2 regions of the Massilia sp. Se16.2.3 genome follow, and region 1 is predicted to be linked to the other one. Evidence: predicted binding sites of a transcription regulator. Region 1 holds the regulator's gene; the other holds the start of a gene.
What was found. The regulator HrcA, encoded in region 1, represses chaperone genes, less so after heat shock. The targets are predictions, from matches to a motif close to TTAGCACTCNNNNNNNNNGAGTGCTAA.

Region 1 (5,906 bases):
GAACGAATACTTCACATCCTCGGAGACGCCCTGTTTGGTCGGATTGACCTCGATTGTCATGCCGTTGGTCACCAGAACGAGCGGACCATAGGTCAGGTTGAGGACGGTGCCGCCGACGGTATAGGTCGATTTGCCACCGCCGCAGGCGCTCAGGCCAACACCGAGCGCCAGGGTCAGCGCCGACAGCGCCAGGATCGATTTCTTCAAGTTAGTCTCCAGAATCAAGGGGTGCAACGCACGACGACGGTTGTGACGGGGGCGGCCGGCATGATGCCGCTGCCGTTCTCCACGGTGCACTGCGGGGCGCCTGCCTGAGGCAGCACGGTGATGCCATACGGCGCGTCCTGCGATACCGCCGCCATCTGGAATTCGGTGGCGTTGGCCGGGATGGCCACGCGGTCGGCGCCGTTCACCAGCACGAGGCCGCTGCGGTTACCCAGCCCCTCGATCTTGCCGCCGAGTGCGCGGCGCCAGATGGTGCAGGTGACGTCGATGTTGCTCATGTTGAATACCGCGCGGCCGATGCCATTGCTGACAACGCAGTCGGTCTTTTTCTCGACGTTTTCCGGCTGCGACTTGACTTCGATGTTGTAGTTGGAATCGGTTTCGACCGGCGGGAAACGGTAGGAAGCAGACCCCGCCGTGATCGGGAGGTCCGAGCCGCCATTGTTCGTCAGCACCAGGCCAGGCTTGGTTACGCCGCTCACTTTGCCGCTGAGATAAATTTCGCCGTCGCTGCCGCCGCAGGCGGACAGGCTGAGCGCGCATGCCAGCGCGAAGCCGGCACGCAGGTGGGAACGAATCATCATTTCTCCAATAAAATAGGGAAGAGCAGGGCGCGCAAAAGACTGCGCAGCGCCGCGAGGTGGAATTTTGCCCATCATTTTAGAGCATTTGGCAAGCACCGGGCTCATTGGCCATGCATGAGACTTTGTATCACCGTGTAACGGCGACGCCACCCGGCCTCTGCCGCCATGCATTTTTCGGGGCGCGCGCCCTTGCGCACAGCTGCGTTTGCAAATCACCGCTGGCCTCGCTATGCTCCGCTTGACCCTGCAGTGTTCCTCCGACGCGTCTTCGATGGCGCGCTTTCCATGACCGATTCGCACCGCCGCCGCTGGCCCAAGGCCGTCCTGTTCGACCTCGACGACACCCTGTGGCCGATCGCCCCCGTCATCGTGCAGGCCGAGCAGACCCTGTTTGCCTGGCTGGCCACGCACGCGCCGCGCGTGGCGCAACGCTTCTCCATCGATTCGCTGCGCCAGGCCAGGCTCGAGCTGCTGGCGCGCCGGCCCGAATTCCAGCTCGACCTGGGTGCGCTGCGCCGCGCCGGGCTGGTTGCCGCCTTTGAGCAGGCCGGCGAGGACGCCTCCAAGGTCGAATTGGCGATGGCGGTATTCTTCGCCGCCCGCAACGCCGTGATTCCCTACGACGACGTGCTGCCGGGCCTGTTGCGCCTGAAGGGCCGCGTGCTGCTGGGATCGATCACGAACGGCAATGCCGACCTGCAGACGATCGGGCTGGCCCACCATTTCCGGCCTCGGTCTCGGCGCCGCAGTTCGGCCGCGCGAAGCCGGATCCGGCCATTTTCCCGGAAGGCTGCGCGCGCCGGGCGTGGCACCTGGCGAAGCGGTGTATGTCGGCGACGACCTGCTGCTCGACGTCGAGGGCGCCGGGCGCGCCGGCATGCGCGCCGTGTGGATGAACCGGACCGCCAGCCGGCGCCACCGGAAGAGGGCGTGCAGCCGGACGCCATCGTCGGCGACTTCGACGAATTGCTCGACTGGCTGGAGCGCGAGCACGCTTGAGAGCGCCCAACAAGACGGCCAGGGCGAAGCGCGGCGGCGACGACAGTACGCCCGTACGGCAAGGAGCCGCTACGCGGCCATGGCCGTTTTGTTGAGTGCGCGGAGCCCACAGGGAGCGGACGAAGGTGCATAATATGTATGCAACCATTGCGCATATCGCATCTATCCTCTCGCCCCATGCAACTTGAACCCCGTGCCCAAACCCTGCTGAAAGCCCTGGTCGAGCGCTACATCGCCGACGGCCAACCGGTCGGGTCGCGTGCGCTCTCGAAAATCTCCGGCCTCGACCTGTCGCCGGCGACGATCCGCAACATCATGGCCGACCTCGAGGAAATGGGGTATGTCGCCAGCCCCCATACCTCGGCCGGCCGCGTGCCGACCCCGCGCGGCTACCGCCTCTTCGTCGACACCCTGCTCACGGTGCAGCAGCTCGACGAACACGGGGTCCATCAGCAGCAGATGCGGCTGCCCGCCCACCAGCCGCAGAAGGTGATCGCCAGTGCGGCGCAAATGCTGTCGTCGCTGACGCAATTTGCCGGCGTGGTACAGAGTCCGCGCCGCGAATCGGTATTTCAGCAGATCGAATTCTTGCGCCTGTCGGAAAAGCGCATCCTGCTCGTCATCGTCGACCCGCGCGGCGACGTCCAGAACCGCCTGCTGCTGACCGAGGTCGACTACACGCCGAGCCAGCTGATCCAGTCGGCCAATTACCTGAACCAGAACTTTGCCGGCCTCACCTTCGACGACGTCCGGCGCCGCCTCGCGGGCGAACTGAAGCAGCTGCGCGACGATATCGGCGGCCTGATGCAGACTGCGGTGGAAGCGGGCAGCGAAGCCATGGCCGACAACCACGACGACATGGTCATTTCAGGGGAGCGCAACCTGCTGTCGGTGTCCGACCTGTCGTCGAACATGAGTTCGCTGCGCCAGCTGTTCGAGATGTTCGAGCAAAAGACCGGCCTGATGCAGCTGCTCGATGTCTCGAGCAAGGCCGGCGGCGTGCAGATTTTTATTGGCGGCGAATCGAAGCTGGTGCCGATGGACGAGATGAGCGTGGTGACTGCGCCCTATGAGGTCAACGGCAAGATCGTCGGGACGCTCGGCGTGATCGGCCCGACGCGCATGGCCTACGAGCGGGTGATTCCAATTGTCGATATCACGGCCAAGCTGCTGTCGAATGCGTTGAGTCATCCGTAAGTGGGCACTCTGCGCCCACGCGGAACGGGAACATTGCGCAGTGCCAGCGTTCAGGTGGGTACGTCATTGAGGCCCCGCCTCAATGACCCCACCCTACGGTCAACAAAAAACGGCGCCCTCGGCGCCGTCCTTCATTGCACATCGAAACGCCTCAACCGCCGCTGCGATGCGGGCAAGCCGGCTTGATGCAATTGCCGTAGATCGCCAGCGCATGTTCGGCGATTTTAAAACCGCGCTCGCTCGCGACCCTGTTCTGGCGCGATTCGATTTCCTCGTCGAAGAATTCCTCGACATGTCCGCAGTCGAGGCAGACCAGGTGGTCGTGGTGCGAACCGGCGTTCAGTTCGTAGATGGCCTTGCCGGTCTCGAAGTGATTGCGGTTGAGCAGGCCGGCCTGTTCGAACTGGGTCAGCACCCGGTAAACCGTGGCCAGGCCGACGTCCATGTTCTCGGCCAGCAGGATCTTGTAGACGTCTTCCGCCGTCAGGTGCCGCACTTCGCTGTTCTGGAAAATTTCCAGGATTTTCAGGCGCGGCAAAGTGGCCTTCAGGCCGCTCGCCTTCAGGTCGGTGGGTTTGTTACTCATGTTTGTTACTCGTAGATGGGCGGAGTGCTTTATGATATAGCGTTTTGGAAGCTCCCGCTTAAACGTTTTGAGGTTACTTATGCGCGTCTTTGATGCCGTTGTTCATCGTTTCCATGCCCGCGCTGCGCTGGCCGCCGGCCTTGCATGCACGCTGCTGCTGTCGGGCTGTGCATCCTGGCGCAACCAGACCAAGCCGGCCGCGCCGGTGAGCACCGCCCCGGCCGCCGTGGAAGCCGATGCCAGCAAGTCGGCCGCGCTGGCCAATGCCGGTGCGCAGACGACCCAGGCCACCAAGCTGCAGAAATTCCTGTGGGTGTTCTCGCCGTATCGCCCGGACATCCAGCAAGGCAACTTCGTGTCGCAGGAAATGCTGGCGCAGCTGAAAGTCGGCCAGACCCGCGAGCAGGTACGCTTCCTGCTCGGCACGCCGCTGCTGATGGACATGTTCCACGCCGACCGCTGGGACTACCCGTTCTACCTGGCCCGCGGCAATGGCGAGCTGACCACCAGCCGCGTCACCGTCTATTTCAAGGGCGACGTGGTCGAACGCTTCGACGGCGCCAACCTGCCGACCGAACGCGAATACATCGAACGCATCGCCGGTCCGATCAAGTCGCTGAAAAAAGAAGACGCTGCCCAGCACACCAAGCCTGCCGCAGCCCCTTCGGTCGTCACCCCGGCGAACGGCCAACAAATCCAGTAAGCCAGTCATGAAGCAAATCAAAATCGCGGTTGCCGGCGCCAGCGGGCGCATGGGCCGCATGCTGGTCGAGGCGATCGCCGCCTCGCCCGACGTGCAACTGGCCGGCGCGCTCGACGTCGCGGGCTCCCCCTTCCTCGGCCAGGATGCCGGCGCGTTTGCCGGCCAGGTCAGCGGCGTGGCCATCGAAGCCGACCTGGCGCGTGCCCTGGCGGGCGCCGACTGCCTGATCGATTTCACGCGTCCGGAAGGCACGCTGGCGCACCTGGCGTATTGCGCGGCCCATGGCATCAAGATGGTCATCGGCACCACTGGTTTCGACGAGGCCGGCAAGGCCGCGATCGCCGCCGCTGCGGAAAAGGTGGCCGTCGTCTTCGCACCGAACATGAGCGTCGGCGTGAACGTCACGCTGAAATTGCTGGAAATGGCGGCAAAGAGTTTCGCCGAAGGCTACGACATCGAGATCGTCGAAGCCCACCACCGCCACAAGGTCGATGCGCCCTCCGGCACCGCCCTCAAGATGGGCGAGGTCATCGCCGACGCGCTGGGGCGCGATTTGAAAGACTGCGCCGTCTATGGCCGCGAAGGCGTGACCGGCGAGCGCGATCCGTCGACGATCGGCTTTGCCACCGTGCGCGGCGGCGACATTGTCGGCGACCACACGGTGCTCTTCGCCGGCACCGGCGAGCGCATCGAAATCAGCCACAAATCGAGCAGCCGCGTCACCTACGCCCACGGCGCCCTGCGCGGTGCGCGCTTCATTGCCGACAAGGCGACGGGCCTCTACGACATGCAGGACGTCTTGTCCCTGAAAGGCTGAACATGGCAGTAGCAGAACTGAATGGCGCCGCCATCGTCAACGAAGCGAGCTTCTTCGCCGAGAGCAGCCGCGCCTTCGGCTTCCACACGGCCAATGGCGACACCATCGATACCTGGGTCGATTGCCTGAGCTACCTGCGCGACGACGAGAACATGACCAAGTTCCGCCTTCAGCCTGAGGAAACCCTGGAAATCGTCATCACCGACAGCGCCGCCCTGCGCGCCCGCCTGCCCGACCTGCTCGACGAGATCGTCTTCTGCGTCGGCGGCATCAACGAGCGCTACGAGGACTACGGCGAGAAGCCGGCCCTGGAACTCGTGCTGCGTTAAGCCGTCGGTGGCCTTCTATTTGAAAACGGCCCGAGGCTGTACTCGTAGGGTGGGCACGCATTGAAGCCCCCCCAGCTTCAATGCCCCACGCAGACCAGGCGCACCCGCACCAGCACAGCAGCAGCTCCACGACGGATGCACGCTGTCCACCCATCGTATCCCGTCTTGAGCAGCGCACCGTGAAACGCCTCCTCAAGCCGCTGCTGGCGCTGGTTGCACTGTTGCTGGTCTACCTGGCCGTCGTCGCCTGGTGGGCGAGCGCCTCGGTCGACACACTGCTCGCGCAGTATCCCGCCAAGCCGTCGCTGCCGCACCTGTCGCACAGCCAGCGCGCCATCCTGCTGGCGATCGAAGACCCGACCTTCCTTTCCCACCATGGGTTGAGCCTGGCAAACGGCCAGGGCGTGGCCACGATTTCCTCCGCCGTCGCCCGCGAAACCTTCCTCGATGGCGCCACGCTCGACGG
Region 2 (5,906 bases), 650 kb from region 1:
TTCCAGGTCTTCCGCATACACAGTCGCCATCGTTAATCCTTGAAAAGTAAAAAGCCTGCAAGGCGCGAACCTTGCAGGCTTGTAGTGTACAGCCGCAGCAGGCGCCGGCGAACCGGCGCCCAGGACAATTACATCATGCCGTCCATACCGCCCATGCCGCCCATGCCACCCATGCCGCCCATGCCGCCGGCTGGCTTGTCTTCGGTGATTTCCGAAACCATGCAGTCGGTGGTGAGCATCAGGCCGGCGATCGACGCTGCGTTCTGCAGGGCCGAACGGGTGACCTTGGCTGGGTCCAGCACGCCCATTTCGACCATGTCGCCGTAGGTGCCGTTGGCGGCGTTGTAGCCGTAGTTGCCGGTGCCGCCCAGAACTGCCGAGACGACGACCGATGCTTCTTCGCCAGCGTTCTGGACGATCATGCGCAGCGGCTCTTCCATTGCGCGCAGGACGATCTTGATGCCGGCTTCCTGGTCAGGGTTGTCGCCCTTGACTTGCAGGTTGGCGCGGGCACGCAGCAGGGCGACGCCGCCGCCTGGCACGATGCCTTCTTCAACGGCTGCGCGGGTGGCGTGCAGCGCGTCTTCCACGCGGGCTTTCTTTTCCTTCATTTCGACTTCGGTGGCAGCGCCAACCTTGATCACCGCAACGCCGCCGGCCAGCTTGGCCACGCGCTCTTGCAGCTTTTCGCGGTCGTAGTCCGAGGTCGCTTCTTCGATCTGGACACGCACCATCTTGACGCGTGCTTCGATGTTGTCAGCCGAACCGGCACCGTCGATGATGATGGTGTTTTCCTTGCCGACTTCGACGCGCTTGGCCTGGCCGAGTTCTGCCAGGGTGACCTTTTCCAGGGTCAGGCCGACTTCTTCAGCGATGACCTGGCCGCCGGTCAGGACAGCGATGTCTTCCAGCATGGCCTTGCGACGGTCGCCAAAGCCAGGGGCCTTCACGGCAACGGTCTTCAGGATGCCGCGGATGTTGTTGACGACCAGGGTCGCCAGCGCTTCGCCTTCGATGTCTTCGGCGATGATGACCAGCGGACGGCCGGCCTTGGCAACTTGCTCGAGCACCGGCAGCAGGTCACGGATGTTCGAGATCTTCTTGTCGCACAGCAGCACGAACGGGTTGTCGTGGATCGCGACTTGCTTGTCCGGATTGTTGATGAAGTAAGGCGACAGGTAGCCGCGGTCGAACTGCATGCCTTCGACGATGTCGAGTTCGTCGTTCAGCGACTTGCCGTCTTCGACGGTGATGACGCCTTCCTTGCCGACTTTTTCCATCGCTTCAGCGATGCGCTCGCCGATCGAGTAGTCGGAGTTGGCCGAAATGGCGCCGACTTGCGCGATTTCTTTCGAGGTGGTGCATGGCTTGGCGATTTTTGCCAGCTCTTCGACGGTGGCGGCAACTGCCTTGTCGATGCCGCGCTTGAGGTCCATCGGGTTCATGCCGGCGGCAACAAACTTCATGCCTTCGCGCACGATGGCTTGTGCCAGCACGGTCGCGGTGGTGGTGCCGTCGCCGGCGTTGTCGCTGGTTTTCGAGGCGACTTCCTTGACCATCTGCGCGCCCATGTTCATGAGCTTGTCTTTGAGTTCGATCTCTTTGGCGACCGAGACACCGTCCTTGGTCACGGTTGGCGAGCCGAACGAGCGCTCGAGCACGACGTTGCGGCCTTTCGGGCCCAGGGTGACTTTGACTGCGTTGGCGAGGATGTTCACGCCTTCAACCATCTTGGCGCGCGCTGCGTCGCCGAAAATTACTTCTTTAGCTGCCATGTTTATTTCTCCAATTATTCGTTGACTGATTCAGAACGCCCGCGGGCGCTCTTTTTCGGGAGGATTACTTGTCCAGCACGGCCATGATGTCGTCTTCGCGCATCACCAGCAGTTCCTGGCCGTCGACCTTCACGGTTTGTGCGCCGTATTTTGCGAACAGGACGCGGTCGCCGACTTTCAGTTCCAGCGGACGCACTTGGCCGTTCTCCAGGATCTTGCCGTTACCGACAGCCAGGATCTCGCCCTGGTCCGGCTTTTCAGCCGCTGCATCAGGGATGATCAGGCCCGAGGCAGTCTTGGTTTCCTGGTCGAGACGCTTGACGATAACGCGATCGTGCAGAGGGCGAAGGTTCATGCAAAACTCCTTTAATCAGTGGTTTGGACTAGCTATTTGTTCGTTTGGGTGCCGCCACGCGCTCGCATCGTGCTGCGCCGCGGCTGAAAGAGTTGTTAGCACTCTCTACTAACGAGTGCTAATTATAGGGACGACTATGCGGCATTTCAAGATGTCATGTTGCTTATTTAACGTTGGCGAGATTGCGTCCGCTCAAAGCCGCAGGGCAGGAAAACGGGTTGACTGCGTATCGGCTGCGCGCCATGGCGCAGGCACAAGGCGCAGAGACTAGCACCGATGCCAGCCGCGTTGCCGCACCGTTGGCACGCAGTTGAGGAAGATCAAAAAACGCGAGAAAACAGCTGGCAGCAAACGAATCAGCTGCAGTGTTTACCCTCGGCGCACCGCAGGCGGCGCAAACTCAGCCGTGCCGGGCGCACGGCACGCTATGATGTTGACTGTCCAACCAGATCGGACCTATAGTTACGAATGATTTCCGAATTCCAAGACCTATCCGACAAGATCGAGCGGCTCGCCGAGCTCGTTGGTTCGCTGCGCCGTGAAAACGCGGTGCTGCGCCAGACCAACAAGCTGCTGAGCGAAGAGAACATGGCCTTCGTGGAGCGCCTGGGCGAAGCCCAGCGCCGCGTGGAAGCCGTGATCGCCCAGCTGCCCGCGCCGCAGGAAGACGATGCGGAAACTGCGGAAGACGCCGAACCCGTCGACAGCGAGGCCACCCGATGATTTACCTGGACGTCACCATCATGGGCCAGCCGTATCGCCTGGCCTGCAAGGAAGGCGAGCAGGCCACGCTGCGCGACGCCGTGCGCTACCTCGACGGCAAGATGACGGCGCTGCGCGACTCGGGCAAGGTCAAGGGCAACGACCGCATCGCCGTCATGGCCGCCCTCAGCGTCGCTGCCGAATTCCTGTCGGTCAAGTCGCCGCAAGGCCCGCTGTCGGACATGTCGATGCTCGAAGTCAAGCAGAAACTGGAAGCGATGCACACCGTCCTCGACGCCGCCCTGGCACCGCAACAAAATCTGTCCTGACCGCTCAAATTCGTTTGACACACGGCTTCAAGCGAGTAAACTGCGAGGCACCCTGCGGTGTTCGAGATTGCCATATATTCCTTGAACCATTTACATGCATAGGTTGCGGGATATGTTCGATGGGCGTGAGCGTCGCTAGTTCGACGAACCCGAAATTGGATTGACTGCGACCACCTTGAGCCATCAGGTTCGGGATGCCGGCAAAAAACGGCACAGGCGGGGCTATATTCCAGAAAGCGGTTGCGGGCGTTTATGCCTCGCAGCCGTTTTTTTATGGGCGCACGCTTTTTCGCGCGGGTGCCCGGTTCCCATTACCACTTCTTGTTTCGAAAGCAGCCGCCGATGCGCTATTGGTTGATGAAATCCGAGCCCGATGAAGTCAGTTTCGACGACGTGCTCGCCGCGCCGCAGCAGACGGTGGCCTGGTTCGGCGTACGCAATTACCAGGCGCGGAATTTTCTACGCGATGCCATGCAGGTCGGCGACGGCATCCTGTTCTATCACTCCAGCTGCGCGGTGCCCGGCGTGGCCGGCATCGCCCGGGTCGTGAGCGGCCCGTATCCGGACGAAACCCAGTTCGACGCGAACAGTCATTATTTCGATCCGAGGGCCACGCGCGAACAGCCGCGCTGGATTTCGGTCGACGTCCAGGCGCAGGAGAAGGGACGCTACCTTCCGCTGGCCGAGATGCGATTGGCGCCCGAGCTGGAAGACATGGTGCTGCTGCAAAAGGGCAGCCGCCTGTCGATTTCGCCGGTCACTGCCGGCCAGTGGCACGCCATCCTGCGCCTGCTGCGCACGCCAAGCTAAAACGACATGTTCGAACTCCCACGCAAAAGTTGTTGACGATAGTTAGATGATTAGCTAATAATCGTCACATGAGCAACGTATTCAAAGCCTTGTCCGATCCCACCCGCCGCCGGGTCCTCCAGCTATTGCAGCAGGGGCCCATTGGCGCAGGGGAGCTGGCCGACATGTTCGACGTGTCGAAGCCCACCATGTCGGCGCACTTTGCCGTCCTCGTGAATGCGGGGCTGATCGACGCCGAAAAGCAGGGCAGGACGGTGACCTACCGCTTGAAACTGTCGGTGCTCGAAGAAGCATTGCTGGGCTTTGCCCAGGCGTTTGGTTTGCAGGTCACGCGGCCGCAAGACGGCCGTTCCACTGACGGTTCCAACAAGGAGCATCCATGACATCGGCTTCCCCCCTGCTGCGCGCGCTACTGGCCGCCGCCTTCATTCTCGCAGCCTCGGCTGCACTGATGTGGGCCTCTCCGGACTACATCGGCGCCAACCTGGCGCGGCGCCTGGTCGGGGTGCTGCTGGGCGCCGTGGTCGTGGCCTACGCGAACGTCATTCCGAAATCGCTGACCTCGCTGGCAAGGCTGCGCTGCGACCCTGCGCGGGAACAGGCCGCGCGCCGCTTCGCCGGCTGGAGCCTGGTGCTGGGCGGCCTCGGCTACATGCTGGCCGCGCTGTTCGCGCCTTTCGACATCATGCATCTGGTTGGCGGGGGCATTCTTGCCGTGGCGGTGGCAGCCGCCTTCCTGCGCTGCCTGGGTGTTGGCACCAACGCCGCGCGCGGCTAAGGAGACCGCCATGTTTGCCATGCTGATGGGTTTGAAAGGGATCGCTCCGCGTGCGCTGCATGCTCGCCTGGGCCGGGATGGAATGACGGTGGTCGACGTCAACGCGTCACAATCCTGGCAGAGGGCGCGCGTGCCGGGCGCGATCAACCTGGCACCGGATTTCGACGCCGCGCTGCTACCGCCAGACCATGCCACGCCGCTCGTGTTCTATTGTTCCAATCCGCTGTGCCGCAAGGCGCCGCAGGCGGCACGCCGTGCCGAAAAGCTCGGTTATGCGAACGTCCAGGTGATGGCGGCGGGGATCACTGGCTGGGTCAGTGCCGGCCTGCCGGTCGACAGCGGGAGCTGAGCCGGTGCTTCATCGTCACGCATGATCAAAACGATTCAGGAGGTCTATCGCCACTGCGGCCAGACAGGCGCCTGGTATGGCATCGAGATTGCCCGGTTTGACCAACGCAATTTCATGAACGATACGGTGCTGCATACGGTGTGTAGTTGGGGAGATTTCGCTGCTGTCAAAGTGCTTGTCGCTGCCGGAGCGGATGTCAACGCCAGGGGTGATCGAGGTGCCACGCCATTATTCAATGCGGTAATGGGCGGTAACCCGGAAGTAGTGTCATTTCTTCTGAAGGCAGGTGCCGATCCGCGCATACCTAATGGTTATGAACGACAGGTTGTGGATTACGCGAGAAATGTATCAGCGTCCGATGCCATTGTGGGTCTCCTTGTAAAGGCGGCCGGAACGAAAGAGAGAAAGCGTTGATATCTCAGGAAGAACGGGTCGGACAAAGACGGGGAAGGCCTAACAAAATCTCCTGGTGTGCCTCTAACAGATGAGCATGCAGGGTAGCAAAAGGAAAGCTGATGAACGTATTGTAGCGTCCGCTTTCAACCCATTGCAGACGTTCACGAACCACTGTCATCGATGTCAGCCGAAAAATTCGCAAGGATTTCATTCGTCTTAGCCCTGATGTATTGGGCTTGAAATGGATTCTTAGACACCCGAACTTCAATTCTTTCAGTAGGATCGAGCAGGCAGAGTTTAGCCACCAGTAGGCGAGTAGCATCGGCAACGGCAGGAGGTGGACTTATCAATCCGCTGTCCAACATCGACAAGCGAACACTCATAACGCTCTTCAGACTGGCAACCGTTGCGC

Region 2: the regulator HrcA is predicted to act here: its motif matches at 2,226-2,252, upstream of G4G31_RS23590 (co-chaperone GroES).

What each region holds. Positions count from the first base shown of each region.
Region 1 is NZ_CP050451.1:434,144-440,049, reverse strand. It holds gene G4G31_RS02100 (hypothetical protein) at 1-207, opposite strand, end outside; gene G4G31_RS28815 (hypothetical protein) at 222-806, opposite strand; partial or broken gene G4G31_RS28810 (hypothetical protein) at 975-1,472, shown strand; gene G4G31_RS27965 (HAD hydrolase-like protein) at 1,498-1,941, shown strand; gene hrcA (heat-inducible transcriptional repressor HrcA) at 1,986-3,005, shown strand; gene fur (ferric iron uptake transcriptional regulator) at 3,157-3,591, opposite strand; gene G4G31_RS02075 (outer membrane protein assembly factor BamE) at 3,671-4,294, shown strand; gene dapB (4-hydroxy-tetrahydrodipicolinate reductase) at 4,302-5,111, shown strand; gene G4G31_RS02065 (barstar family protein) at 5,114-5,440, shown strand; gene G4G31_RS02060 (transglycosylase domain-containing protein) at 5,620-5,906, shown strand, end outside.
Region 2 is NZ_CP050451.1:5,134,395-5,140,300, reverse strand. It holds gene G4G31_RS23600 (hypothetical protein) at 1-30, opposite strand, end outside; gene groL (chaperonin GroEL) at 129-1,775, opposite strand; gene G4G31_RS23590 (co-chaperone GroES) at 1,840-2,130, opposite strand; gene G4G31_RS23585 (hypothetical protein) at 2,599-2,853, shown strand; gene G4G31_RS23580 (cell division protein ZapA) at 2,850-3,161, shown strand; RNA gene ssrS (6S RNA) at 3,208-3,388, shown strand; gene G4G31_RS23570 (EVE domain-containing protein) at 3,504-3,971, shown strand; gene G4G31_RS23565 (metalloregulator ArsR/SmtB family transcription factor) at 4,040-4,354, shown strand; gene G4G31_RS23560 (hypothetical protein) at 4,351-4,749, shown strand; gene G4G31_RS23555 (rhodanese-like domain-containing protein) at 4,760-5,098, shown strand; gene G4G31_RS23550 (ankyrin repeat domain-containing protein) at 5,120-5,512, shown strand.